DNA from 2 places in the Actinoplanes sp. NPDC051859 genome. Region 2 is predicted to be linked to the other one. Evidence: riboswitches for the same ligand, from Rfam matches in the RefSeq annotation. Region 2 holds a riboswitch; the other holds the start of a gene.
What was found. A riboswitch is a leader RNA that binds a small molecule or an ion and turns the genes downstream of it on or off. The one in region 2 is predicted to bind ZMP and ZTP.
Positions count from the first base shown of each region.

Region 1: it holds a riboswitch for ZMP and ZTP, as region 2 does, so the genes downstream of both, ACIA1L_RS14645 (bifunctional 5,10-methylenetetrahydrofolate dehydrogenase/5,10-methenyltetrahydrofolate cyclohydrolase) here and ACIA1L_RS18680 (glycine hydroxymethyltransferase) in region 2, are expected to answer to the same signal.

Region 1 covers NZ_JBITBX010000005.1:140,870-151,500, reverse strand. Annotated here, with positions in the region: gene ACIA1L_RS14660 (glycosyltransferase) at 1-690, shown strand, start outside; gene ACIA1L_RS14655 (hypothetical protein) at 937-3,552, shown strand; gene ACIA1L_RS14650 (hypothetical protein) at 3,549-4,454, shown strand; ZMP/ZTP riboswitch at 4,515-4,596, shown strand; gene ACIA1L_RS14645 (bifunctional 5,10-methylenetetrahydrofolate dehydrogenase/5,10-methenyltetrahydrofolate cyclohydrolase) at 4,612-5,496, shown strand; gene ACIA1L_RS14640 (glycoside hydrolase family 26 protein) at 5,534-6,640, opposite strand; gene ACIA1L_RS14635 (polysaccharide deacetylase family protein) at 6,637-7,449, opposite strand; gene ACIA1L_RS14630 (hypothetical protein) at 7,743-7,985, shown strand; gene ACIA1L_RS14625 (hypothetical protein) at 8,052-8,702, shown strand; gene ACIA1L_RS14620 (ScyD/ScyE family protein) at 8,718-9,857, opposite strand; gene ACIA1L_RS14615 (ROK family transcriptional regulator) at 9,998-10,631, opposite strand, start outside.
Region 2 covers NZ_JBITBX010000006.1:434,669-445,299, reverse strand. Annotated here, with positions in the region: gene ACIA1L_RS18685 (discoidin domain-containing protein) at 1-1,728, opposite strand, end outside; gene ACIA1L_RS18680 (glycine hydroxymethyltransferase) at 1,839-3,260, opposite strand; ZMP/ZTP riboswitch at 3,282-3,375, opposite strand; gene ACIA1L_RS18675 (discoidin domain-containing protein) at 3,414-6,317, opposite strand; gene ACIA1L_RS18670 (zinc-dependent alcohol dehydrogenase) at 6,484-7,668, shown strand; gene ACIA1L_RS18665 (RNA polymerase sigma factor SigF) at 7,909-8,718, shown strand; gene ACIA1L_RS18660 (hypothetical protein) at 8,847-9,005, shown strand; gene ACIA1L_RS18655 (hypothetical protein) at 9,160-9,732, opposite strand; gene ACIA1L_RS18650 (hypothetical protein) at 9,729-10,037, opposite strand; gene ACIA1L_RS18645 (hypothetical protein) at 10,190-10,631, opposite strand, start outside.

The DNA of each region.
Region 1 (10,631 bases), on a different contig from region 2:
GCCGACCCGAACTGGCTGGCCGAGGTCGCCCGGGCGCTGGCCGACCACCCCGAGGCCGACGTGGTCTCCGGCGTGATCGTCCCGGCCGAGCTTGAGACGCAGGCGCAGCTGTGGTTCGAGCAGTTCGGCGGGCACAGCAAGGGCCGCGGTTTCAAGCCGGACGTGTTCAGCCCGGCTACGGCGCACATCCAGAGCCCGCTGTACCCGCTGCCGCCGTTCGGCACGGGCGCGAACATGACGTTCCGAGCCGGCGTCGTCGAGCGGATCGGCGGCTGGGACAACGCGCTGGGCGCGGGCACCCCGGCTATGGGCTCGGAGGACACCCTCGCCTTCACCCAGGTGCTGGTCGGCGGCGGCACGATCGTCTACCAGCCCACCGCGGTCACCCACCACTACCACCGGCGGGACCTCGAGGGGCTGCACAAGCAGATGGTCGGGTACGGCGCCGGATTGACCGCCGCGTACACGAGCCTGCTGATGAAGCGTCCCGGCCTGCTGTGGCCGCTGCTGAAGCTGGTGCCGGGCGCGCTGCGGGACCTGACCAGCAAGGACAGCCTGCGGGTGTCGACGCTGCGCGAGGACTTCCCGCGCGACCTGCTGACCGCCAACCGGCGGGGCATGCTGGCGGGCCCGCGCGCCTACTTGAAGGGACGCCGGGCGGCCAGGGCCAAGGCCCGGAGCAGCCGCTGATCGTGGTGACTCCGCGGTTCTCCGGACAGTCGCCCGCGCACCGGGCATTCTCGTACATATGTGGCGAATGGCGGCTGTCCGGCGCGCCGCACGCCCATGCGGCGGGGCGGCGGTGTGGTGACCCCGCCCGACCCGACACCCCAGGAGCCGGGGCGGACCACCCCCTCCGCTCAGCAGCATTCCGAAGCCCCGAGCGACGAGCAGCGTTCGGACGGGGCGCCCGACCACGCCGGGGAGGCCGAAACCATGGCTGACCGACGCGCGGCCGAGCCGGCGAAGGCCAAGGACGACGACAACCAGCCGCGGCCCGCCGCCCGGGTGCGCCCCAGCGCGCCCGGTGGCACGGACGGCCCGGCGGCCGCCGACATCCAGACCACCTCGGGTGTCCCAGGCAAGCCGATCCCGGCGGAAGCAGCGACCACCGAGGCCGTCGACCCCGACCAGACCATGCTCATCAAGCTGCCGGCGAAGACGCCGCCGCCGGCGAAAGCACCGCCCGCGGCGGCGGACCCGGACGAGACCATGATCATCCGGGTACGGCCGAGCAGCCCCGCCGACAAGCGCCCCACCGACGCCGACGACACGGTCGCACTCCCGGTGGCGCCGCCGAAGAAGAAGCCGGCAACGCCAGCGCCCGCCGGCGACACCATCGCCATCCCGCTGCCGCCGAAGAAGAAGCCGGCGACACCGGCCCCGGCGGACGACACCATCGCGCTGCCCGTCTCGAAACCGGCTGCGCCGACATCCACGCCGGCGCCTGCGGTCAACCGGAAGCCGCCGGCACCCGCCAAGCCCGCGAGCAACCCGAAGCCGGTCGCCGCCAAGCCGGCCACCACCAAGCCCGCCACCACCCAGGCGCCGGCGGGTCTGCCGCGAGCCGCCGACGACACCATCGTGCTGCGCATCCCCACCGATCAGGCCGCGAGCGCCGTTACGGCGATCATTCCGGTGACGCCGGCCGGCAAGGACCGCAAGAAGCGAAAGTTCGGGACGGCCGATCCGGGACGCGCCCCGAAGCCCGCCCGGCCCCGCCGAGCGCCACTCGACCTCGGACATGCCCCGGCCGTGCTGACCATTTCCGCGCTGGGCGTGCTGATGGTCGCGCTCGCCTACGCCGGTGGTCGGCTCAGCACCAGCAACGCGCAGTTCGCGTACTGGGTGGGGCAGGTTGTCGTCTTCACGCCGGTCGTCGTGCGGCTGCTCAGCCGCCGGATGGCCGGTGCCGCGGAGTCTTTCCTGCTGGTCATGGGGCTGGCCCTGCACCAGTACCTGCTGAAGTGGATGTACAGCCCGGACCAGTTCCGCTTCCCGGACGAATTGCAGCACTGGCTCGCGACAAACGTCATCGTCGAGTCCGGCCGGCTGTTCCAGCCCAACCCGGCGCTGCCGCCCGCGGTCCACTTCCCCGGGTTGGCCGAGCTGGGCGCGGCCATCACGTCGATGACCGGACTCCCGGTCACCGCGGCCGGCGTCGTCGTCGCCGGCATCGCGCACCTGGTCTTCGTCGCGGTGCTGTTCGCCGTGGTGCTGCGGGCGAGCAACTCACCCGCCGTCGCCGGGGTCGCCTGTGCCACGTACGCGACCGCTCTGCACTATCTGTTCTTCAACTCGATGTTCCTCTACCAGACCGCCGCGCTGCCGTTCTTCATGCTGGCGATCTGGGCGACCCGCCGGTGGCGCGAGGAGGGTGGCCGCACCTTCCTCGCCGTGGCCGTGGGCTCCGCCGCGCTGACCACGGTCAGCCACCACATCACCGCGTTTGCACTGGTGCTCACGCTGCTTCTGCTCGCCACGGCCGAGCTGATCGTGCAGCGGCCGCGGCGCTGGAGCGCGCTCATCACTCCGGCGGTGGCCGCACTCGTGGTAGCCGTGTGGATGCTCACCGTGGCACGTGACGTGCTCGGTTACCTGGAGGCACCGATCGACCAGGTCGGGCAGACGATCTCGAACCTGCTCAGCGGCCGCAAGGAAGCCTCCTCCACCACGGCCGCGGTCAGCATCGGGCAGCTTGTCGTGCAGGGCACCGGACTGCTCGGGTTGGGCGTGCTCTACGTGGCCCTGGTGCGGGACATGTTCCACCGACACGACCGGGACTACTGGCGCTGGGCGGCCGTGGTCGGCGGCGCCATCTTCTTCGCCGGCAACGGTGTGCGCTTCCTCGGCCAGAACGGCCCGGAAATCGCCGGGCGACTCTCCACCTTCACCTACGTGCCGATCTCCATCCTGGCGGCGATCGCCCTGGTCCGGGGCGTGCAACTCATCCCGGCACGGGACGCCGAGGGACTCCGCTGGCGGGCTGCCGCACCGGCGATCGATGTGGTCGCCCCGAGCAGCTGGAACCTCTACAGCCGCGTGGCGGCCGGCTCCGCGCTGATCACCCTGCTGATGATCGGCGCCCGAGCGGGTGGCTGGCCGCCGTTGCAGTCCATCCTGCCAGGGCCGTACCTGGCCGGCGGGTTCGAACGCTCGGTCGACGCGTACGGGGTGGACGCCGCGGACTGGCAGCGCCGGTCGCTCGGCCCCGGCAACCGGGTCGGGGGCGACGTGACCTCGGTGTCGCTGGCGTCGACGTACGGCCGTCAGGACCCGGTTCGTGAGGTCGGGCCGCTGTATTACGCCACCGAGTGGGGGCTGGCCCAGGAGCAGTTCGCCGGCAGTCTGTCGTTGCAGTACCTCGTGGTGGACAAGCGCCTGTCGGAGCAGTTGCCGGAGGGCGAGGCGTACTTCGAGAACGACCCGAACGCGGGCTCGATCACCCAACCGCTCAGCACCACGCAGATCACCAAGTTCGATTCACTGCCCGAGGTCGACCGGCTCTACGACAACGGCGTGGTCCGTGTCTATCGCTTGGGGGGCCGATGAACCCGCTGCTGAACCGCGTCGTCGCCGGCCTGGCCGTGGTGTCCGCCGCCAGCGTGCTCGCCGGCCCACGCGCTCTGACCGTCGCGGGCGGCATGGTGCTGGGCTTCGCGCTGCCCGGCATGGCGCTGACCGGCGCGATCTTCGCCCGCCGCAGGCTCAGCCCGGTCGAGCGCATCCTGCTCGCCCCGGCACTCAGCCTCGCCGTCCTGATCGTCGCCGGGCTGATCATCAACATGATCGGCGTACGTCTGGACCGGGTGGCGTGGACCGTCGCCACCGCCGGCGTCACCCTGCTCGCGGCGCTCGCCGTCGAGCTGCGGTGGAGTCGGACCAGCGAGGTGACACCGCAGGAGGACGGGGCGCAGGAGTCGCAGCCCGACGAGGTGGCTGCCGCGCCGCTGCGTGTCTCCGCGCAAGAGGCCGTCGCGGTGGCCGAGGGACACACGATCGTCATGTCGGTGGCGCCGGTCAAGGACGAGGAGGAAGTAGCCGCGGAGGAGAAGTCCCAGCGCTACCGCCTGGTCAAGCAGCTGCTGCCGCTGGCCCTCGTCCTCGTCGTCCTCGGCGGCGCAAGCTGGCTCTCCTTCGCCACCTCCCGCAACCTGTACGACACGCCGGTAACCGCGTTGACCGCCGAGCCGTCGGGACCGGTCGACGCCGAAGGAGACCGGGTCGTCACCGTAGCGGCGTCCGGGCTGCTGCGGACGGATGGGCCGTACACGCTGACCGTGGCCCGGACCGGTGGCGGTGGCACGCCGACCCGCCGGAACATCCCGGTGTCGGACGACGGGACCTGGTCGGAGCGCTTGACCATGCCCGGCGACCAGCGGATGACCGTCAGCCTGTTCCGTGCCGGCGACCTCACGCCCTACCGCACCCTCTTCATCAGTGCCGTGAGCTGAGGCGCTGCACACTGCGGGGTGACACCCTGCCGGCCCGTTCGCGGGGGCACGGCATACTTGTCCGCGTCACGCGACTGGCGGCAACGAGGATGGACCACCATCGGGGAGCTCGTCGTGGGTGCCGTCCGCCTGGGTACCCGCGGTCTGGGAGACGCGCATGTCCGAAACCCCGCAGACGTCGGCGCACGAGGCCCGGTCCCTGCCCGGCAAGCCCGTCGCAGACGCGGTCCTGGCCGACGTCGCCCGCCGGGTGGCAAAGCTGCGCGAGGGCGGCGTCCAGCCTTCGCTAGCCACCATCCTGGTCGGCGATGACGACGCCAGCGCCGGCTACATCCGCATCAAGCAGCGCCAGGCCGGCGAGTTGGGCTTCGTGTCGCCGCACGAGCACCTGAGCGCCGACGCCACCCAGGACGACCTGCACCGGGTGATCGACAAGCTGAACGCCGACCCGGCCGTGCACGGCCTACTCATCCAGTACCCGCCGCCGGCGCACATCGATTACGACACCGCGCTGATGACCGTCGACCCCGACAAGGACGTCGACGGCATGCACCCGCTCAACCTCGGTCGACTGTCCGTGGGCCTGCCCGGGCCGCGGCCCTGCACCCCGGCCGGCATCGAGGCTCTGCTCGCCCACTACGAGATTCCGGTGGCCGGACGCGAGGTGGTCATCCTGGGCCGCGGCGCCACGATCGGCCGCCCGCTCGCCATGCTGCTGTCGCAGAAGCGGCCGACCGCGAACGCCGCCGTGACCGTGGTCCACACCGGAGTGCCGGACTGGGAGCGCTACACCCGCCGCGCGGACATTCTGATCGCGGCTGCGGGCGTACCCGGCATCATCCAGCCGGACCACGTCCGGCCGGGAGCGACCGTCATCGGCGCGGGGGTCCGCTATGAAGGCCGCCGGCTGCTGCCCGACGTGGCGGAAGAGGTCGCGTCGGTGGCGGGTGCGCTCACCCCGCGCGTCGGCGGCGTCGGTCCGACCACCGTGGCGATGCTGTTCCGCAACGCTGTCGAGGCCGCCGAGAAGGCGAGCCGGTAACGCTGGTGGTGCCGGTGGCCCGGATCCGGGCCACCGGTCAGCCGCTGAAGCGCGCGCTCGCCGCCATCGCCCGGTACGCCGCCAGCGAAGCGGCATCGGTGTCGATCCGCCACTTCTCCGCGTAGTCCGGGTGGGTGTCGGTGTCGAACCAGGTCACCGCGCCGACGGCCGGATGCGCCTCGACCCACTTGCCGAAGAGCGTGATCCAGTCGGCCTTGGTCCGGCCGCCGCGGTCCACCGAGCCCACCTCGGAGATCATGATGGGCTTGCGGGCCGCATACGATCGGTAGACCGGCCCGAACAGCGTGTCGGGCGACTCCTTGCGCAGGTTGTAGCCGGACACACCGACCCAGTCCACGTACTTGTCGCCGGGGTACAGGGCAGCGTAGGTGTTCCAGTCGGCGACCGGCGAGGAGTTCCAGTTGGGGCTCCACACCCAGGCCACATTGGTGACGCCCTCGTCGGCGAAGATGCCGTGCAGGCGCCGCCAGGACTGGACATAGCCAGCCGGGTCTTTGCCGTTCTTGGCGGGCGACCAGGCGTACCAGTCGCCGTTCATCTCCCAGCCCCAGCGCAGCAGCAACGGCCGGCCGACGCTTTTGAGCCGGCGGGCGGCCCGTTTGATGATCTCGTCTCCGGCACCGGAGGTGATGTCGGTGAACTTGGTGCCCCGCCAGGAGACCATCGGGAACGCCCCGGACGGCAGGTCGGGGAAGGACGCGGGCAGCTGGTCGGCCCAGCCGTAGAAGACATGCTCGATCCGCTCCTCGCGGCCGAGCTGCTCGCGGCGCAGCTGCCGGGCCTGCGCCGGGGTCTTGCCGGACAGGCCCAGATAGGCCCCGAGCATGGCCTGACCCGGGCGGAACGGCACCACACCACCGCCCTCGGTCACCACCTTCGGTGGGGCACTGGCCGACGGCGGTGTGCTGGGCGGGCGTCCGGGTGAGTTGGTGGCCTCGGCCGCGGTGTCGTCCGAGCGGAACTGCAGCACACCGATGGTCGCGGCGGGCACGGCCGCGAGGGCGGCAAGCCCGAGCACGTGCCGTCGGGACAGCTTGAGCCCCGGTGCGCGGTGTCCAGGGTTCACCGAGGTGGCCGGACCCGACTCGGTGGCCCGGCGCGGGGCACGGTGGGCCGGGCTCATGTCAGGTTCTTCCCGGCAGCACGCGCTGCCCGACGGACCACCCGCCAGCCGGGCTGGGCGAGTTGCTTGAGCTTGGGCACCAGCGGCGAACCGCCCCCGGCGACCAGGGCCACGAGATCGGCACCGGTCATGTCCGGGGTGGGCTGCAACCGCGGTACGGCAAACCGTCGTTCGCCCGGCGTGTGCAGCCGCCGGCCGACCTCGGTGGCGTTGTCGTGGCCCGCGGCCAGCACCGCCGCCCGGACCTTGGCACCGTTGTAGCCGTGCGGGTAGGCGAAGCTGCGCACCCGGCGCCCGAGGTGCTGTTCGAGCTCGTCCTTGCTGCGGGACGTTTCCTCGCGGAGGACGGTGGCGGGCAGGACGTCGAGCGGGTGGTGGATCAGGCTGTGGTTGCCGATCTCGATGCCGGCGTCGGCGACCTCGGCCAGTTCTTTCCAGGTCAACAGCTTGCCGAAGTCGGGCGACCAGCGACCCAGCCAGTTGGCGTACTCGCCGAGGTGGCCGACCGAGGCGTAGAGCGTGGCGCCCGCGCCGGCCTCGGCCAGCACCGGTACGGCTTCGGTGAGAAAGTCGCGATAGCCGTCGTCGAAGGTCACGGCCAGCAGCCGGTCGGTGCAGCCCTGCTCCAGCAGGTCGAGCGCATCGGTGAGGCCGACGAGCCGATATCCCGCGGCCGTGAGCGCGGCGAGCTGTTCGGCCAGTCGGCGTGGCGGCACGGCCAGGTCACGCATCGGACCGGCAACCGCGGACACGGAGTGGTACATCAGCGCCGGCATGGTGTCCCACGCCGACGGCGCCGCAGCGGTCACCGCATGTCCTCCCGGTCCTCGAAGTCATGACCATTATCGGTCGCAGCACCAGCGAGCTTCGAGTTCGTCGCGCTCTTCCGCACCACAAGCTACGGGGCAGTTTCCCCAGCGTCCACCAAGGTTGCGGAGCCGCCCGGAAGTATCTGTCTCGGTCATCCGCACCGTCCTGTTCCGACCCGCACGAGCCGTTCGTCGGATCTGGGTGGGCCCGCGGGCCTCTGCCGAAAGTCATAGGCCTTGATCCGGCTGGAGAGGGAAGCGCACACACCCACGGTGACGGCAGGGTGGAGACCATGACCACAGACCGCGCGCGCCGGCTCGCCGAGTCCGCTTGCGGAGCGGGCCTCCTGCTCGGCCTCACCGCGCTACCGACGGCCTGGCGCGCGCTGGACGGCACCGTCGCCGCGATCCTCGCCGGCATGCTCGTCGCCCTCACCGCCGCGACGTACGCATTACACGCAGTGACATTCGATTGTCTTAGATTGACTGCTCAGCGGCAGGATCACAATTTTTCTTATACCCAGCGTAGGGAATGAACCGCCGGGCCATCCGGCCCGTATCCCGGGATGCACCGCCCCTTGAGACCCCCGGGAGTGACCAGGATGTTCCGGCTCATCCAGCTCCAAGCACAGCAAGGCGTCCCGCGTATCGGCGTGGACCCGGACGGTTACGGCAGCGAGCGCGCCGCCCTCGCCCGTTACCGAGAGACACCGACCATGTTCTCCGGCGTCGGCCGGTTCGATGCGGCGGGTCGGCTCGCCGAAATCATCATGGACAGCGCCTGCGGTTCCGCCTCCGGCTGCTCGCGTCCCGCGGCGGTGGTGCACGCCGACACCTTCCAGCGGCTCTGCGACACGTGCGCCTTCGGGCTCTCCGTGCTCACCCTGCCCGAGCTGGCGCTGCGGCTCGGCGTCGCGGTGCGCCCCGCGCCGGTGCTCGCGCCCTCCGGTCGGCACGCCGCACCCGAGGAGAGCAGCCCGGTCGGGAACCGGATCGCCCGGGAGTTCGCCTCCCACGTCGACGACCCGGTGTGGCGGATGGAACTGTGCGCCGAGCTGGCCCGGACCCCGAGCGCCATCAACGGGCTGATGATCGGAGTCGGCGCGCTCAGCCACCGCGCCGTGCTCGACCACTACCCCTCGCTGTGCGCGCTCGGCACCCAGCTGCCCTCCGTCGTGCACGCCGACCTGGTGCGGGCCACTGCCCGGCCACTCTCCCCCGCGGGCGTGACCGCCCTGCGGCTCGGGCTGTGACCCGCACGGTCGCTGCTACAGCCGGATCTTGACGACGGTTCCGGTCCCGGCACAGACACTGCAACTCGTCACGTACGCGTCCTTGCCGCGGATCGCGAGGCCACCGGGAGCGGTCAGCCCGGCGGAGGCCACGACCTGGTGCGGACCGCGGCGGTTCACCCGCAGCAGGGCACCGGTCTGGTTGCCGGACATCAGGCCGTCCCGGGCAATCTCCAGCGCGTACAGCCGGCCGTGCCGGTCGAACGCCAGGTCGATGACGTTGGTGAGGCCGGTCGCGTAGACGGTGGGCTGGTGCCCGGGCACGACGCGGTAGATGCGGGCCTTACCGGCCGGGAACGGGAAGCCGGTGAGCTCGCCGACGTACCAGGCGCCGTCCGGGCCACGAACCGCAGAGGTGGGCACGGCCTGCATCGGGATCGGAGTGCCCGCGGGCAGATCCGGGATCCCCGCCGGCGCCGGCACCGTGCGCTGCTTGAACACCGCGAGAGTGCTCAGCTTCCCGCGCGACGAGACCTTGACCAGGCTGTTGCCACCGGCGTCCGCCACGACCTTGAAGTCACCGGACGCCGCGAGCCCGTACGGGTTGGTGTCGGCCGGCTTGACGCGGTCCGGGTTGACCTTCTTCTCGTAGGCACCGAGGTCGGCGACCGCCTTCGGCCCCTTCCGGCCGACCTCGTAGAGCTTCGCCATGCCTGCGAGCTGCGGCACCTGGGTGCGCAGGTCCGGGCTTCCGCCGAGGCCCACGAGGAAGGACACCTTGCCGTTGCGGTCGATGGCCACGTCGGTGGGTCCGGACGCCTCCATGCCGGTGCCCTTGCCCGCCAGCGACGGCAGGCCGGTGACGATCCGCTTCTGCTGGCCCCACTTGATTCTGGTGATGGCGCCGGACAGGCCGAAACAGGCGTCGCCGCCCTCCGGACTGGCCTGGCACGGACCGGCGCCACCCTTGCCGCCCTCGGCGACATAGAGCGTCCCATCGGGCGCGAACGCCAACCCGCGCGGGTTGTCGAGCCCGTCAGCGACGACCATCGGCGGCGGCGCCGGCTGGTTGCCGGTCCGCACCAGCGGAGCGGAGGCGGCCAGCGCCGGGACTGTGCTGAACAAGAGGGCGCCTGTTGCCACGGCGGCGGTCAGGACGGGACGTTTCGCGATCATGGTTCCTCCTGGACGAAGAATCCTGCTTCGAGGAGGTTGTACCTGGGCAAATGTCCGGTCCATGGGCCGAACGGCCGCACCGTGCGCGGGTGTCGGGGTTCCGACCCCCGTACGGGTGGAACCGGCCACGACCGGGGTCGTCAGACCCGGTTGATCAAGGCACCCACCCGGTCAGGGGCGAAGATCCCATCGGCCAGCAGCAGGGCCAGGCCGACCAGCCCGGAGCGGGTGTCCAGTTTGGTGGCGACGATCTGCAGATTCCGCGTAGCCAGCGGCAACGACCGCCGGTAGACCAGCTCGCGGATCCCGGCGAACAGCTGCTCCTCGATCCGGGCGAGTTGGCCGCCGATCACGATGACCCGCGGGTTGAAAAGGCTCACAGAATCCGCGATGGCATGCCCGATGATCCGTCCGGCACGGCGGGCCAACCGGACCGCGGTGAGGTCACCGGTGCGGATCAACATCACCGCGTCGTCCACCGTCTCGACCGCCCGGCCGGCCGCGCGCAGGTCTCGGACCAGGGCCCACCCACCCGCGTACGCCTCGACGCAGCCGGTGTTGCCGCAGCGGCAGAGCGGTTCGCTCTCGGCGTCCTCGACCGCGACCTGGATGTGCCCGATGTCCCCGGCCGCGCCGTCGGCGCCCCGGTAGACCTCGCCGCCGATGATCATCCCCGCGCCGATGCCGGTGCCCGCCTTGAGCAGGAGTAGCTGCCGGACGTCGGGGTAGACGCTGCGGTGCTCGCCGAACGCCATCGCGTTGACGTCCTTGTCC
Region 2 (10,631 bases):
GTTGATCGTCCAGCCGTAGGTGCCGGCGTTGCCATGGTCGGCCCGCCACGCCCAGATGTGGTCGATGATCGTGTCGTTGCTGTTGACCAGCAGGCTGTTGGTGGCCTTGCCGGCGATGGCCCCGCCGATCCGGAAGAACACGTCCTGCACGGTCGTCGGGTTGGCGGCGTGGTTCGCTGAGGACCCGTTTGGCCCGATGACCAGCAGGTTCGCCGAGTTTGTGGTGCCGGCGTCGAAGAGCAGCCCGGCGAGTTTCACGCCGTCCACATCGGCCACCTGCATCGGGGTGACGCCGCCGTCCGGAATGATCGTGGCGTAGCCCAGGCCGAGCACGACCGTGTCGGGGCGGGTCACGTTGATCGTCTGGCTGACGTGGTAGATGCCGGGCTGGAAGAGCAGATGGCGGCCCTGGGCCAGCGCCTGGTTGATCGTCGCGGCGGAGTCACCGGGCTTGGCGACGTAGAACTGGCTCAGCGGGAGGCTGGTGCCCGGGGTGTTGCCGGTGATCCAGGTGGCGCCGGAGGCGTTCTGCCGCAGGTTCGGCACGAAGACCGCGTACTGTCCGCCGGTCTTGTAGAGGTACGGCTTCTCCCGGATCGAGGGCGCGGTGCCGATGGTCGTGTACGGCGGGTTCGGGAAGCTCGACGCCGGAGCGCCCTGCACACCGACGAACGTCTGGTTCCACACGGCGTTCAGGTTGGAGCCGATCTGGCTGTTGCGGGTGAACCACTGCTGCTGCGAGTACTGCTGCTCGGAGCCGCTGATCCGGGAGTCGGCGATGTAGCCGCCGGACGCCCAGCCATAGCCGGCGGGGGCGAGGTTGAGGTCGCCGTGGATGTCCATTCGCCTGAACGGCGCGGCCTGCGAGACGGCCCACCGGTTGGCGCCGTTCACCGGATAGACGGCGAGGTTCTCGACCGAGCGCCAGAAATTCTGGGTGGCGTTGCCCTGGAACCAGCCGGCGTCCACGGTGATGTCGCCGTTGATCCGGGTGTCCTGCGGGTTCTGGCCGAGCCCGAGCACCGAGGTGTAGAAGCCGACCTGGATGTTGAGGCCGTGGTAGGTGCCGGGCTCGAAGGCCAGGACGTAGCGTTGCAGTCCGAACTGGTTGGACTCCTGCTGCCGAAAGATCGTGTCGGCCCGGCTCTGGATGGCCGCCGTGGACATCGAGGGGTCGAACACGACGACGTTCGCGCCGAGGCTCCCGCCGGGCGGAATCGGGTCGGTCGGGGTGCCGCCGAAGACCTTGAACTCCCAGAGCGAGTAGCCGTACGGGGTCGCTCGCGTGGTGCCGTTCATGCGGACATACCGGGCGGTGGCGCTGACGGCGACGCTCTGGGTGCCGAGCTGACCCGCGGTGGCCGGGGTGGCGTCGGTCCAGCTGGTGCCGTTGGTCGAGGTCTGGATCGTGAAGGTCCGGGCGTACGCGGCTTCCCAGTTCAACTCGATCCGGGAGATCGCCGTGCTGGTGCCGAGGTCGACGTGAAGCCATTGTGGGTCGGCGAAGGCGGAGGACCACCGGGTGCCGGTGTTGCCGTCCACGGCGGCCGAGGCGGGGAAGGCGCCCGGGTTCTCCGAGGAGGAGGCGGTGGCGGGTTTGCCCTGGGAGAGCAGCGTCTCGGCGGCGTGAGCGGCCGGCGCGGGGAAGGCGCCCAGTGCGGCGACCACTGCGAGGACAAGACCCCATCGGGAAATGCGGGATCGGGGGACGACTGCGGCAACGGCCATGGCAACTCCTCGTGTGAGAGCGCTCTCTTGGCCCGACGCTAATTCGGTTACGTCAATGTGTCAAAGGTGTGACGGGCCCGGCTTGCGCCAGGCCCGTCACCTGGCGAAGATCAGCCGAGCTCGACGCTCGGGTAGAGCGGGAACGCGCCCAGCAGCTCCGTGGCCTGCTTGCTGATCCGGTCGGACACCGCCGCGTCCAGCTCGAACTTGGCCTTCGACGCGCCGGCCTTGGTCTGGGTCAGGACCGTGTGCATCAGCTCGGCGATCTGGTCCATCTCCGCCGTGCCGAGGCCGCGGGTGGTCAGCGCCGGGGTGCCGACCCTGATGCCCGAGGTGTACCAGGCGCCGTTCGGATCCTGCGGGATCGAGTTGCGGTTCGTGACGATGCCGCTGTCCAGCAGCGCCTGCTCGGCCTGGCGACCGGTCAGGCCGTACTTGTCGACGTCCAGCAGCACGAGGTGGTTGTCGGTGCCGCCGCTGACCACGGTCGCGCCGCGTTTGGTCAGACCCTCAGCCAGCGCCTGGCTGTTGGCGACGATGGCTTGCGCGTAGTCGGCGAACTCCGGACGGCGGGCCTCCGCGAACGCGATCGCCTTGGCCGCCATCACGTGCGACAGCGGACCACCGAGCACCATCGGGCAGCCGCGGTCGACCTGGTCGGCCAGCTCCGGCTGGGCGAACACGGCACCGCCGCGCGGGCCACGCAGGCTCTTGTGGGTCGTCGTGGTGACGATGTGCGCGTGCGCGATCGGGTCGAAGTCGCCGGTGAAGACCTTGCCCGCGACCAGCCCGGCGAAGTGCGCCATGTCGACCATGAAGGTCGCGCCCACCTCGTCGGCGATCTCGCGCATGGTCGCGAAGTTCACCTTGCGGGGGTACGCGGAATAGCCACCCACGATGATCAACGGCTTGAACTCACGCGCCGACTCCCGCAGCGCCGCGTAGTCGATCTGGCCGGTGGCCGGGTCCACGCCGTAACTGCGCTGGTCGAACATCTTGCCGGAGATGTTCGGGCGGAAACCGTGCGTCAGGTGGCCGCCCGCGTCCAACGACATGCCCAGCATCCGCTGGTTGCCGAACGCCTGCCGCAGCTCGGCCCACTCGGCGTCGGTCATGTCGTTGACGTTGCGCTTCTGCACCTTCGCCAGCGCGGGAGCCTCGACCCGGTCCGCCAGCACCGCCCAGTACGCCACGAGGTTGGCGTCGATGCCGGAGTGCGGCTGCACGTACGCGTACGGCGCGCCGAACAGAGCCTTGGCGTGCTCGACGGCGATCGACTCGACCTCGTCGACGTTCTGGCAGCCGGCGTAGAAGCGGCGGCCGATGGTGCCCTCGGCGTACTTGTCGGACAGCCAGTTGCCCATCGCCAGCAGCACGGCGGGCGAGGCGTAGTTCTCGGACGCGATCAGCTTGAGGGACTCGCGCTGGTCGGTCAGCTCCTTGGCGATCGCGTCGGCGATCCGGGGCTCGACGGCTCGCACGGCGTCCAGCGCGGCGCGGAAAGCGGTCGACTCGGCGTTCAGCTCAGACATCGGACCTCCCTATCACAGGTTCGGTGAGGCCCAGGCGCACGGCGGTCACCCCGAAGTGGGTGGGACCGCTCCCCGATGGTCATCCATCCTCAACACGCCAGTCACGGCCCGCGGACGAGCATACCGACGCGTCGAGCGAAGGTCACACCCCGCTCAGGTGACGGACAGCTCCGTCACCTCGGCGTCACCCGGCCGCCACCCCTCGACCACGACGGCGACGTACCGGGCTTGGGCACCCAGCGTTTCGTAGGTGTGGCCGTCCGTCGAAGCCTCAAGCTGATGCGGCCGCCGCCGACCCTTGGACCAGCGGAGCCGGACCGCGGACACCGGAGTCACGGCGCCGAGGTCGACCACCATCCGCCCGGCGGCACCCGGCCGCCACGACGTCGCCGGATCGCCGTCGACCGCGCGGTTCGGGGAAGTCATGCCCGCTGGCAGGGGCGAGGTCGGAAACGTCGTCCGGCCCCGGGCCAGGTCGGCGGTCGGGGTCAGCGGGCCGCCCGAGATCGTGACGTCGCGGGACTTGCCGGCGGGGACGCGTACGGTATCCGCCCGGTCACCGCGCCGCAGCGTGACCACGACCCGGCGCCCCGCTGGAGCGGTGACCGTGACGTGGTGCGAGTCGCGCACGACGAACCGCGTGCCCTTCGGCGGATCGCCCGCAACGGTGAACCGCGGCGCTTCCACCCGCGCGGTGCCGCCGTCCAGACTGACCTTCCACTCGACGCCGTCCTGCGTCAGCACCTGCTCGCCGAGATAGAGCGCATGCCGCGACGGTAGGCGCACGACCGCGTCCCGAACCGGCCGGGCGGTGAGGTTGAAAACGCTCAGGAACCCGTCGGCGTCGCTGACCGCCAGCCCGTCGGCGGCAGGCATGATTCTTGCGGCCGCCCCGGCCAGCTTCGAGTGGCCGCCCGGATAACCCTCGACCAGCGGCGCCGTCACGCCGACCGAGGTGCCGGTCACCGAGATCTTCCCGTCGCCGCCGTGCGCTACCAACCCGGCCCGGCCGTCGATGCCCACCCAGCGCGCCACGCTGCGGGTCTGCGGAACAGTAGCCGCATCGGTCCAGCTTTGACCGTCCGTCGAGGTCTGGATCAAGAACTTCTTTCCGTACGCGGCATCCCAGGCGATCCGCACACCCGCCACCTGCACCGCGGTGCCCAGGTCGACGGCGAGCCAGGAGTCAGCCCGGCCGCGTTCCTCCGGATCCACCGCCCAGCGAGTGTGCGGGTTGCCGTCAGTAGCGTGCCGCGTCGGATTCCACGGGTCCTGCGAAGAAGCGGTGGGCATCGCGCCCTGGGCCAGGTCGGCACCCGTGACGTCGAGCACCGCGAAGCTCCACAGCGCGTACCCCTCGGCGGTGGCCGGTTCGCGGCCGAGCATGCGCACGTAACGGGCCGGACGCGCAGTGAACGTGATGTCGCCGGTCAGTTCGTTGCGCAGCTCGGCGCGGCCACCCGCGTACGTGAACGTGCGGGTGCCCGTGTTGCCCAGGACGAGACCGCCCTCGCCCGACACGCCTGCCTGGGCGTAAACGACCGCCCCGGACGGCAGCGTGGCAAACCCCGCGTATCCCCCCGCCAGCGCGAAAACGGTAGCGGTCGCTTGGATGCCGTCGCGGCTGCCGGTGTATGCCCGCGTCCAATGCCCCGTCGGCACGGCACCGGTCGGCAGGAACGCCGAGACCCGCGGGTCGACCAACTCGGTGTCGTGGTCCGGCAGCCACAGCAGGCGGGCGAACTCGGGCTTGGTGACAGCCGCGGCGAGGGCGGCCGTCGACTGGTGCACGGTGAGTCCGGCCGTACCGAAATCGCGGGTGCCCGCCGCCCGGCTGAAGAACTCGTCCCGGGAGGCTGGCAGGACCGGCAGGGGGCGCAGCATGTGCAGCAGATACGCGACGGCGATCTCCGCGCGCGCCTCCGCCTCGTCCTTCTGCTGATCGTCCACCTTCGTCAACCGGTTCGCCGGCGCCTGCTGCACCCACGGCAGCAACCGCTCGGCCAGGTCCGCCTCGGCGCGGGCCGCGTCCCGATCGCCCTGGACCTGGGCCAGGAAGGCGAGTGGCAGCACGCTGCGGGCGTACCGGTGGAGGTGTTTCGGTCCCATCGGCTGCAGCGGCTCGCCTGAGGCGGTTGCCAACAGGCGCAGCGTCCGCCACAGCTGCTCGCCGTTGGGCTGCCGCGTCAACACCTCGGGAATCGGGCGCTTCGCGACGAGGAAATGGATCGCCGAGCGCCCCGCTGTCCGCCACAACTCGGCCTGTGCGTCCGGATCGAAGACGCCGTCCCGTTCCACAAAGAACGCATCGTGCACGTTGTGAGCGCTGGTCAACCGGTCGACCTGCTCGCCGTCGACCACGGCGGGGTTGGCCCGGTCGGCCGCCGGCAACGCGCTGGCATTCCCGGCCCAGAACCGGAACCGGGCCCGCCACGCCTTGGTGGTGGCGGCATCCGCACTCCACGCCATGCCCGGCGCCAGGGCCTGCGCGTAGACACCCATCTCCCCGAGCTTGCTGTCGCCCTGCCAGCCGCCGTCGATGCCGTTCGGACCCCACTCACCGCTCAGCGGATCGTTGCCGGCATTGAGCTGGTATGCGTACGCGGCCTGCCCTTCGGCGATGCGCTGCACCCGTTCCCGGGTCGCCGGGTCGAGGTCGGACCACAGCAGCCGCGCGGCGAGCACGAAATACAGCACAGCTGTCGAATCCGGAGAAAGTCGCTGACCCCACTCGTCTCCCCCACCAAGCTTGTTGGTGGCGGCGTGACGCGCAACAGCCGCGACGGTCTTTGCCCGCAGCGTTGCCGCGTCCACCCCAGCCAGTTCGGCGTCGTAGTCCGGCATGCCCAGCAGCACGGCGTTGCCGAGCACCACCATCGGACCGAGCGCAGTGTCGTCCTGCGCCTGCACCCAGCGGGTGTGCGCGAGCAGCACCCGCCGATACACCGCCGCAACGGGGTCGGCAGTCTTGGCAAACGCGGGCACGGCGGCGAGCGGTATCGACAGGCCACCGACTCCGGCCAGCATCAGCAGTCGGCGGCGGGACAGAGCGAGCAAGGATCCTCCCGGCGCAACACAACGGCCTGCCTACGATTCGCTTCGGCCTGATGGCTGTCAAATTCGTCGGGGTCGCGGGCGCGTCTTGCCACCCGGCCCGAGGTGTATCCACGGCAAGACGGGGCATTCGATCTGCGAGGGCCGTCCAGCGATCTTCGGAGAGAACATGCGTGCATTGACGTGGCAGGGCACCGGAAAGGTGTCCGTCGAGACCGTTCCAGACCCGAAGATCCACGAGCCCACGGACGCCATCGTACGCATGACGTCCACCGCCATCTGCGGCTCCGACCTGCACCTCTACAACGTGCTCGGGATGTACCTCGACGCCGGCGACATTCTCGGCCACGAGCCGATGGGCATCGTCGAGGAGGTCGGCGCCGAGGTCACCCACATCAAGCCGGGCGACCGGGTCGTCATCCCCTTCAACATCTCCTGCGGCCACTGCTGGATGTGTTCCCGCGGCCTCTATGCGCAGTGTGAGACCACGCAGGTCACCTCGCAGGGTAAGGGCGCCTCGCTCCTCGGGTTCTCCAAGCTTTACGGCCAGGTTCCGGGCGGGCAGGCCGAATACCTGCGAGTGCCGCAGGCGCAGTTCGGCCCGATCAAGGTGCCGGACGGCCATCCCGACGAGCGCTATCTGTTCCTGTCGGACGTGCTGACCACCTCGTGGCAGGCCGCGAAGTACGCCGACTTCGCACCGGGCGACACGGTGTTCGTCACCGGGCTCGGGCCGATCGGCCAGATGTCCGCCCGGATCGCCCGCCACCTCGGCGCCGGACGCGTCATCGCCACCGACCGCGTTCCCGAGCGCCTGGAAATGGCCCGCCGCAACGGCATCGAGGTCATCGACTTCTCCGAGGTCGACGACGTGCCTGCGGCTGTGCGGGAGCTGACCGCCGGGCGGGGTGCCGACAGCGTGATCGAAGCGGTCGGCATGGAGGCGCACGGCACCCCGGTCCAGGAGTTCGCCCAGAAGGCGGCCGGGAAGCTGCCGGACGCGCTGGCCCGTACGGCGATCGACAAGGCCGGCGTGGACCGGATGGGCGCGCTACGCACCGCCTTCGACGCGGTCCGCCGAGCCGGCACGATTTCGATCATCGGCGTGTACGGCGGTCAGGCCGACCCGTTCCCGATGATGGACCTCTTCGACAAGGGCGTGACCCTGCGGATGGGCCAGGCCCACGTCAAGCGCTGGGTGGACGACCTCATGCCGCTGCTCACCGGCGACGACGACCCGCTCGGCGTCGACGACCTGGTCACCCACCGGGTCCCGCTGGAAGAGGCGCCGCACGTCTACGAGCTGTTCAACAACAAGGAGGATGGCTGCATCAAGGCCGTACTCAAGCCCTGAAATCGGGCAGGGTACTACAACGTGAGGGGTCCACTACCCCCAGTCACTCATACTTTCGGCTAGTCTTTCCTCGACCGGTCAGCTATGGTCGTCGTAACCGAACGGCCAAGCACGCGTGGGCACCGGCGGTCACACCGACCGCCGGACCCCACGGACCGATAGCGACACCCAGCCCGATCCGGGCCCGGCATCCCCCGCCGGGCCGGCTCTCCGGACCAGGTGCTCAGGGAGGACCACGGAATGACTGTGACCCAGTCGGCCCCGTCGACCACGAAGACGGCCACGATCAGCAAGGCGCCGGAAGACAGCGCCGCCGATCTCCTCAACGCCATGGCAGCGATGCCCGCCGGCCACCCCTCCCGGGTGTCGCTGCGCGACCGCGCCATCGAGGCGTGGCAGCCCCTCGCCCGGCACCTCGCCCACCGCTACGCCGGCCGCGGCGAACCCACCGACGACCTCATCCAAACCGCCATGGTCGGCCTCATCAAAGCCGTCGACAAATTCGACCCCACCCGCGGCGTCGACTTCGCCGGCTACGCCATCCCCACCATCATCGGCGAAATCAAACGCCACTTCCGCGACCGCACCTGGTCCGTCCGCGTCCCCCGCCGCCTGCAAGAACTCCGGCTCGCCATCACCGAAGCCAACGCAACCCTGACCCACACCCTGGGCCGGTCCCCCACCGTCGCCGACATCGCCGTGCACCTCGGCGTCACCGAAGAAGACATCCTGGAAGGCCTCGAAGGCGCCCGCGCCTACAACGCCACCAGCCTCTCCACCCCCATCAGCACCGACGGCACCACCGAACTCGGCGACACCCTCGGCGGCGAAGACCACGAATTCGAACTCGCCGAAACCCGCGTCGCCCTCGGCCCCGCCCTCGCCACCCTCGACCCCCGCGAACAAAAAATCCTCACCCTGCGCTTCTACGGCAACCTCACCCAATCCCAGATCGCCGACCACATCGGCATCTCCCAGATGCACGTCAGCCGCCTGCTCACCAAAGCCCTGACCAAGCTGCGCAGCCACCTGGCCGCCGACAGCATCTAAAGCCCCCGCAGACCTGGAACGCCGGCCCGGTTCGGGCCGGCGTTCTGTCGTTTCGCGGGGCGGCGCGCTGGCGCTTGGCCGCGGTATTCTGGCGTCGCGACGCCAGCTGCCGGACAGCCGTCTGAGACATGTCCGCACTGCTCGCCGAGCGGGGGATCGTCGTCACGGACGAGGACCGGGCGCGCGCTCGCCGTCGTCTGGCCGAGACCCGCGAGCGACGCGATCCCGAGCTGCGAAAGCAGCTCGGGATCGCGTGGGTCTGCGTCCCACCACTGCCGCGTGACTGACCGCCCGATCCACCTCATGCTGGATACATCCACTGTTTCTCGATTACTGCCGCGGATCCCTGCCTGTCGGCGAATTGCTCGTCGAGATTGACGCCGAGGGCGGCACCACCGCTGGACTATGACGTCGACGTAGCCACCCGCACGCTTTTCCGAACTACTCGCCTAGGCCGCTGCGGTCCCGTGGCACCGGTCCGGAGATGGGCAGCTTTCTCGCATCCTTCTCGCGGTTGAGGGACCGCAGCATGGCGGCGAGGCAGCGGTTGCGGGCCCGGTCAATCTCGTCGCGGGGGTAGGAAACGCCCAGGTTCATCTGCTCATCGGTGGTGAGGGGCGGTTGCAGCCATGCTTCGCGGGCTTGGCGGCCGGCTTGGCCGCGGGCGGCTTCGTCGAGCAGCTTGTAGGCCTCGTGAACGTCAGGTGCTTGGATCTGTAGCCAGGCAAGGTGGAATTGGATCCGCGCCTTGATTTTGCCGAAGTCTGCGGAGACTTCATGCCGCGCGTTTTCGGTGTTCGGTCGCCGTCGGATGCGGTAGGGCATCTCGGCGTATTCTTCGATCGTGGTAAGCGCCTCGGCGAAGGACTTCGCCTTGTCGTCGAGGCGTGCTTTGCGAGTGTTGAATCGGTTGACCAATCCGGCGACGAGGATGCTTCCGGAAACGGTGATGAAGGGGACGACGACGGCGACGGTCAAGGCCCAGGTCCAGCCCGTGCTCGGTGGCGGGGTCATTTTGGCTCTTCCAGTCCGTGCGGTGCGTCGGGTAGAACCCACTCGCCGCCGTTTGGGCCACCGGTTTCGCGCCAGTGGTTCTCCAGGAACAGGTGCCGCCGGGCGACCTCGATGAGATCCAGGAGGCCCTTGGAGCTGGTCCAACGGGCATCAGGCGGATCGTGCGGCTGCCAGAGACAGAGCGCGTCATCTCTTGGGTACCGGTGTTTCGATGTGGCGCCCGGCTTCGCGAAGACACGCGGGAAGTCTTCGGGGGGCAGCCCGTAAGTGCCGTAGGGCGGCTTGGCGTAGAAGCGGATCGTCATCGTGACCGGGTCTGAATCACCTATGACGTCGAGCCCTTCGACGACATAGGTGAGGGATTCTCTGCCGTAGTGGTATTGCAGGGTGGGCCCGAACCGGTGCCGCGCTTCGCGTTCCAGCGGGGCCCACCATGCAAGGTGGGCGCCATACCAACTCAACGAGGAGCCCAGCCTCGAGTAAGGGTCGGCGCCGCGGTGGTGATGAGCGTGGCTCCAGCCCTGAGCCGGCCCACTTCTTCCCGCCTCAGGTCGGCTGCATCACTGTCAGCGACGACGCCGGGGAGCACGAGATGCAACTCGTGCTGGGCGAGGGCCGAGCGTCCGGCTTCCTCGTGCGCGATCGCCTCGGTGATGTGGTCGCGCGCCACTTGCAGGCGCCACCTGACATCCTTGCGGGACATGGGCAGCTTGATCGGGTCGGAAACACCGGCCGGGTCCTCAGTGAACCCCTCACCGATCGCGTCGGTGGCATGGGTGAAGAACCTGTCGAGTCCTTCGAGCAGGGTGTAAGGCTCGTCGGCGATGCACTCCAGGGCGAGCGCCTTGACGTTCCATGAGTGCAGTGGCTTGCCGTGCCGGTCACGCCAGTGCTTGAGC